3 regions of the Streptomyces sp. AM 2-1-1 genome follow, and region 3 is predicted to be linked to each of the others. Evidence: predicted binding sites of a transcription regulator. Region 3 holds the regulator's gene; each other region holds the start of a gene.
The links. The regulator HrcA, encoded in region 3, represses chaperone genes, less so after heat shock. The targets are predictions, from matches to a motif close to TTNGCACTCNGNNNNNCNGAGTGCNAA.
Positions count from the first base shown of each region.

Region 1: a site for HrcA is predicted at 1,047-1,073, ahead of groES (co-chaperone GroES). Genes of this name have one in related genera too.
Region 2: a site for HrcA is predicted at 665-691, ahead of groL (chaperonin GroEL). Genes of this name have one in related genera too.

Region 1 covers NZ_CP119147.1:4,411,206-4,413,471, reverse strand. Annotated here, with positions in the region: gene groL (chaperonin GroEL) at 1-483, opposite strand, end outside; gene groES (co-chaperone GroES) at 583-891, opposite strand; gene PZB77_RS19395 (DUF6234 family protein) at 1,295-1,843, shown strand; gene PZB77_RS19390 (polysaccharide deacetylase family protein) at 1,797-2,266, opposite strand, start outside.
Region 2 covers NZ_CP119147.1:4,022,185-4,024,450, forward strand. Annotated here, with positions in the region: gene PZB77_RS17540 (cold-shock protein) at 306-512, shown strand; gene groL (chaperonin GroEL) at 854-2,266, shown strand, end outside.
Region 3 covers NZ_CP119147.1:4,943,454-4,945,719, forward strand. Annotated here, with positions in the region: gene PZB77_RS21555 (MBL fold metallo-hydrolase) at 1-613, opposite strand, end outside; gene hrcA (heat-inducible transcriptional repressor HrcA) at 779-1,795, shown strand; gene dnaJ (molecular chaperone DnaJ) at 1,796-2,266, shown strand, end outside.

The DNA.
Region 1 (2,266 bases), 530 kb from region 3:
CGCGATGAGCTCGCCGACCTGCGGGTCCTGCGCGGAGAGCGCGGCCACGGCGGCGATGTCGGACTTGTCCTCGATCGGACGGGCGGTCGCGAGGAGCTCCTCGGACACGGCCTTGACCGCGGCGTCGATGCCCTTCTTCAGGGAGGCCGGGGAGGCGCCGGCGGCGACGTTGCGCAGACCTTCGCGGACGAGCGCCTGGGCGAGCACGGTGGCGGTGGTGGTGCCGTCACCCGCGACGTCGTTGGTCTTGGTGGCCACCTCCTTCACCAGCTGGGCACCGAGGTTCTCGTACGGGTCGTCGAGCTCGACCTCGCGCGCGATGGTGACACCGTCGTTGGTGATGGTGGGAGCGCCGAACTTCTTGTCGATGACGACGTTGCGGCCCTTGGGGCCGATCGTCACCTTGACCGTGTCGGCAAGCTTGTTGACGCCGCGCTCAAGGGCGCGACGAGCGTCCTCGTCGAACTTCAGAATCTTCGGCATGAGCTGACTTTCCCTCTCGAACGAACTGCGCCCCTCGCCACCCGGCTAGTTATTTCGCAGGGGGCCAGGGGCGCAGAACACACAGCAAATGTGGGTGAATTACTTCTCGATGATCGCGAGGACGTCGCGCGCCGAGAGGACGAGGTACTCCTCGCCGTTGTACTTCACCTCGGTGCCGCCGTACTTGCTGTACAGAACGACATCGCCGGTCTTGACGTCGAGCGGAAGGCGCTCGCCGTTCTCGAAGCGGCCCGGGCCCACAGCCAGGACGACGCCCTCCTGGGGCTTCTCCTTGGCGGTGTCCGGAATGACCAGGCCGGAAGCCGTGGTCTGCTCGGCGTCGAGCGGCTGGACCACAATGCGGTCCTCGAGCGGCTTGATCGCAACCTTGGAGCTGGTGGTCGACACGATCCGGTCTCCCCCTTCGGAGATCTCACGGGGTTTAACAGTCTTTGGTCGCCGACCGGGCCGGATCCGTCGTCGCGGGTGCCGGACCTGCCCTGTCGTGCGGTACTGCTGGCACTCTCCAGGGGGGAGTGCCAGCACTGAGACTATGACCGCGATTAGCACTCGGTCAAGCGGAGTGCCAATTACGTACCCGTGCGTGGCGCCGTCCGCACCCGGAGGCGGGCCGCCCGGGGGCGCCGCGGCCAGGGAGAGCGGGACCGGACGGGGCCCGCACCGCGGCCGGACGCGGAGGCCGCCGGCCGCGGGGCGAGCACGTCGCGACGACGTGTCGGCGGGGTCTCGATCAGGAGTCCGTAGGGACAACGCCGGGGCGGTGGACGCCGTTCCGGGCGACGGTGCCGGTATGCCGAAGAGCTCCCGCACCCCCCAGCAGCCGTCGCCCCTGGTGCGGGGGTGCTCCGACGCGGCGGTGGCCCTGCTCGCGCTCGCCCTCGAACTCGTCGTCGGCGCGGTCGTCGCCCTGGAGCGGGCGCTGACCCACCGGTCGGCCGAACGGGCGGATCCGGGGAACGGGGAGCCGGGGATTCCGCCCCCGGAGACCGACTGGTCGGCCACCCTCGCCTTCGGGACGATCACGGTCGCCGCCGTCCTGATCGGCGTGGTCCTCGTCCGGCGGCAGTGGCCCTGGACGGGATGGACACAGCTGATCGCGGCGTTCGTCCTCGTCTTCGTCACCGTGTCGGTCGCGCGGGGCGACTACCGCCGGAGCCACCCCGCGCCGGCGGGGGCTCCGCTGCAGCGCCCCGCCGACGCCTCCCCCGCCTTCGCCTCCCCAGCCTTCGCCTCCCTCACCGCCGCCTCCCCCGCCGGAGCGTCCGCGCTCCCGGCCGCCCGGGGGCCGGGGGTCAGACGTAGTCCTCCAGCCGGGCGACCGCGTACCCCTTGTCGGTGATGGTCTTCATGACGGTGCGGATCATGTCCGGCATGGTGCCGTTCCACTGGGCGCGCCCCTGGAAGTGGGTGAGGACGATGTCGCCCGGGTGCAGGTCCCGGTCCCACTCGCGCCACTCCATGTGGTCGACGAACGCCTCGGCCGCCCACAGCGGTACGGCCTCGATCCCGCAGGACCGGGCGACGACGAGGGTGTCCCGGTTGTAGTTGCCGTACGGCGGCCGGAAGAGCACCGGCCGTTTGCCGAAGTGCTTCTCGATCCTGGTCTGCTGGTCGCAGATCTCCTTCTTCTGCTCGGCGTAGGAGAGCCCGGGCAGGTAGGGGTGGCTGAGGGTGTGGTTGTTGAGCGCCACGCCCTTCTTCTGCATCGCGGTGAAGTAGCCGTAGTCCTCGCTCGCGAGGTAGTCGCTGAGGAAGGCGCTGT
Region 2 (2,266 bases), 920 kb from region 3:
CGCGCGCCTACGAGATCGCGCCGCGGCGCGACAAGATGCAGCCAAAGTACGGATGCCCTCTGCGCCTTAAGTGGCCTTTGTCTGGCCCGGCTTGCCCAGGAATCTCAGCAAATACTCATGTTCGGGCGTTCCGGCACGCCCAGATTTATCGCCCGATTGCCCTGTTGCAGAGGGCAGTTGGGCAGATACATTCGGCCGCGGTCGACGCGTTCCGGCGCACGCACCCTCTCCTGTCGGAGGGTGAGTTCTGACCCGGGTCCGCGAAGTGCGGGCCTGTGCAGGGGCCAGAAATAGGGGAGTTAGGCATGGCTCAGGGCACCGTCAAGTGGTTCAACGCGGAGAAGGGGTACGGCTTCATCGCGGTCGACGGTGGTGCGGATGTTTTCGTCCACTACAGCGCGATCCAGATGGACGGGTACCGCACCCTCGAAGAGGGTCAGCGAGTTGAATTCGAGATCTCGCAGGGCCAGAAGGGGCCGCAGGCGGACATGGTCAAACTCGCCGTCGGCTGAGGTCGGACGCGGTCGGCAACGACACTACTCACGCACGCAGGGCCCGTCCCCGTCAGGGGTACGGGCCCTGCGTGCGTGGGCGTCCGGGGGGCTCCGAGGGCCGGTGGACGGCTCGGAGCTTGTCCGAGCTTGTCCCCAGGACGAGGGAGACGCTTGCACTCGCAGGGGTCGAGTGCTAATCATTGGCGTTAGCACTCTCCAGGTGAGAGTGACAGAAACTTGGACCGGGCCGGTGAGGCCCGCAGGCGCGGCGGGGCAAGGAACCGCCGGGCAAGCAGGCCGTCCGTCGCGGGCGCCTCCCGGTCCGGAGCAATCCACCCCGTCCGGGAGGACCACTTCACATGGCTAAGATCATCGCGTTCAACGAAGAGGCGCGGCGCGGTCTCGAGCGCGGGATGAACCAGCTCGCAGACGCCGTCAAGGTCACCCTCGGCCCGAAGGGCCGTAACGTCGTCCTCGAGAAGAAGTGGGGCGCGCCCACGATCACCAACGATGGTGTTTCCATCGCCAAGGAGATCGAGCTCGAGGACCCGTACGAGAAGATCGGTGCGGAGCTGGTCAAGGAGGTCGCCAAGAAGACGGACGACGTCGCCGGCGACGGTACGACCACCGCCACCGTTCTCGCCCAGGCGCTCGTCCGCGAGGGTCTGCGCAACGTCGCCGCCGGTGCCAACCCGATGGCCCTCAAGCGGGGCATCGAGAAGGCCGTCGAGGCCGTCTCCGCCGCTCTGCTGGAGCAGGCCAAGGACGTGGAGACCAAGGAGCAGATCGCTTCGACCGCCTCCATCTCCGCCGCCGACACCGAGATCGGCGCCAAGATCGCCGAGGCGATGGACAAGGTCGGCAAGGAAGGCGTCATCACCGTCGAGGAGTCCCAGACCTTCGGTCTGGAGCTGGAACTCACCGAGGGCATGCGCTTCGACAAGGGCTACATCTCGGCGTACTTCGCCACCGACATGGAGCGTATGGAGACGTCCTTCGACGACCCGTACATCCTCATCGTCAACTCGAAGATCTCCAACGTGAAGGACCTCCTTCCGCTGCTGGAGAAGGTCATGCAGTCGGGCAAGCCCCTGCTGATCATCGCCGAGGACGTCGAGGGCGAGGCCCTGTCGACCCTGGTCGTCAACAAGATCCGTGGCACCTTCAAGTCCGTCGCCGTCAAGGCTCCGGGCTTCGGTGACCGCCGCAAGGCCATGCTCGGCGACATCGCCATCCTCACCGGTGGCACCGTCATCTCCGAGGAGGTCGGCCTCAAGCTGGAGAACGCGGGTCTCGACCTGCTCGGCTCCGCGCGCAAGGTCGTCATCACCAAGGACGAGACGACGATCGTCGACGGAGCCGGTGAGAGCGACCAGGTCCAGGGTCGCGTCAAGCAGATCCGTGCCGAGATCGAGAACTCCGACTCGGACTACGACCGCGAGAAGCTCCAGGAGCGTCTGGCGAAGCTGGCCGGCGGCGTGGCCGTCATCAAGGCCGGTGCCGCCACGGAGGTCGAGCTCAAGGAGCGCAAGCACCGCATCGAGGACGCGGTGCGCAACGCCAAGGCCGCCGTCGAGGAGGGCATCGTCGCCGGTGGTGGCGTGGCTCTGCTCCAGGCGTCCGTCGTCTTCGACAAGCTCGACCTGACGGGTGACGAGGCCACCGGCGCCAACGCCGTCAAGCTCGCGCTCGAGGCTCCGCTCAAGCAGATCGCCGTCAACGGTGGTCTCGAGGGTGGCGTCGTCGTGGAGAAGGTCCGCAACCTGCCGATC
Region 3 (2,266 bases):
GCGCCGCCGGCCACCGGGCCGGCACCGAGTCCGGGCCCGTCTGCGGCTCGCCGGACTCCTCGATCAGGTCCCCGCAGAGCACCACCGCCGGCGCCCCCGACGCCCCGGACCCGGGTACCAGCACCGCCAGGTCGTGCCCGGTGTGACCGGGTCCCACATTGGCGAGCACCACCTCCCGCCCACCGCCGAGGTCGAGCGTCCACCGGTGGCACACCTCACGGCCCGGGAGCACCAGCGCGTCCACCGCCGCCGCCGCGTCGTGCTCGGGCAGCCCTTCGCGGACCGCATCGGCGTGCATCTCGTCCACCGACCGCCGCATCAGCGCCGCCACCCCGTACGCACCGAACACCTCGGTTCCCGCGAAGGCCGCCGTACCGAAGACGTGGTCGAAGTGCGGATGGGTCAGTGCGACGTGCGTCACCCGCCGGCCCAGCAGGCGCTGCGCCCGCATCCGCAGCCCGACGCCCTCGCGCAGGCTCGCACCGGTGTCCACCACCAGTGCGCGGTCCGCGCCGGCGACCAGGGCCGCGGTCGCGTCCCAGCCGGGAAGACGCCGACGGCCCACACCGTGGCCCAACCGCTCCCAGCCCAGCTCTTCCCAAGAGAGGTCCATGAGGAGACGCTATCCGCATCGACCTGCGCGGTCTCGTGGACCGTGGCCGGTCGCCCTTGCCCGAGGCCCTCCCCACCCCCGTACACTGACCGGGGGAAAGCTGGCACTCGGACGCACGGAGTGCCAGGCGGAATCCACCACGACCGACAGCTGGAGGTGTGCGCCATGCTCAGCGAACGCAGACTTGAAGTGCTGCGCGCCATCGTCCAGGACTACGTCGGCACCGAGGAGCCCGTCGGCTCCAAGGCGCTCACCGAGCGGCACCGGCTCGGGGTCTCCCCGGCCACCGTCCGCAACGACATGGCGGTCCTGGAGGACGAGGGCTTCATCGCCCAGCCCCACACCAGCGCCGGGCGCATCCCCACCGACAAGGGGTACCGCCTCTTCGTCGACCGGCTGGCGGGCGTCAAGCCCCTGTCGTCGCCGGAGCGCCGGGCGATCCACAACTTCCTCGACGGGGCGGTCGACCTCGACGACGTGGTGGGACGCACGGTACGGCTGCTCGCGCAGCTGACCCGTCAGGTCGCCATCGTGCAGTACCCCTCGCTGACCCGTTCGACGGTGCGGCACGTGGAGCTGCTGGCCCTGTCACCAGCCCGGCTGATGCTGGTCCTGATCACCGACACCGGCCGGGTCGAACAGCGTATGATCGACTGCCCCGCGCCGTTCGGCGAGACCTCTCTCGCCGATCTGCGGGCCCGGCTCAACAGCAGAGCCGCGGGACGCCGCTTCAGCGATGTCCCGCAGCTCGTGCAGGACCTGCCGGAATCCTTCGAGAACGAGGACCGCGGGACTGTTTCCACGGTCCTGACCACCCTCCTCGAAACGTTGGTCGAGGAGACGGAGGAGCGGCTGATGATCGGCGGCACCTCCAACCTCACCCGCTTCGGGCACGACTTCCCCCTGGTGATCCGGCCCGTGCTGGAAGCGCTGGAGGAGCAGGTCGTCCTGCTGAAGCTGCTCGGTGAGGCCACGGACTCGGGCATGACCGTACGGATCGGGCACGAGAACGCCCACGAGGGCCTCACCTCCACGTCCGTCGTCACGGTCGGCTACGGTTCGGGCGACGAGGCAGTCGCCAAACTCGGCGTGGTCGGACCGACCCGCATGGACTACCCCGGAACGATGGGAGCGGTACGCGCAGTGGCACGTTACGTCGGACAGATCCTGGCGGAGTCGTAAGTGGCCACCGACTACTACGCCGTGCTCGGCGTACGGCGCGACGCGTCGCAGGACGAGATCAAGAAGGCATTCCGTCGGCTCGCCCGCGAGCTGCACCCGGATGTCAACCCCGATCCGAAGACCCAGGAGCGGTTCAAGGAGATCAACGCCGCTTACGAGGTGCTCTCGGACCCGCAGAAGAAGCAGGTCTTCGACCTCGGCGGGGACCCGCTGTCGGCCTCGGGCGGCGGCGGTGGCGCGGGCGGCTTCGGCGCCGGCGGCTTCGGCAACTTCTCCGACATCATGGACGCCTTCTTCGGCACGGCGTCGCAGCGCGGGCCCCGTTCGCGCACGCGGCGCGGCCAGGACGCCATGATCCGGCTGGAGATCGACCTCTCCGAGGCCGCCTTCGGCACCACCAAGGACATCCAGGTCGACACCGCCGTCGTCTGCACCACGTGCAGCGGCGAGGGCGCGGCCCCCGGCACCTCG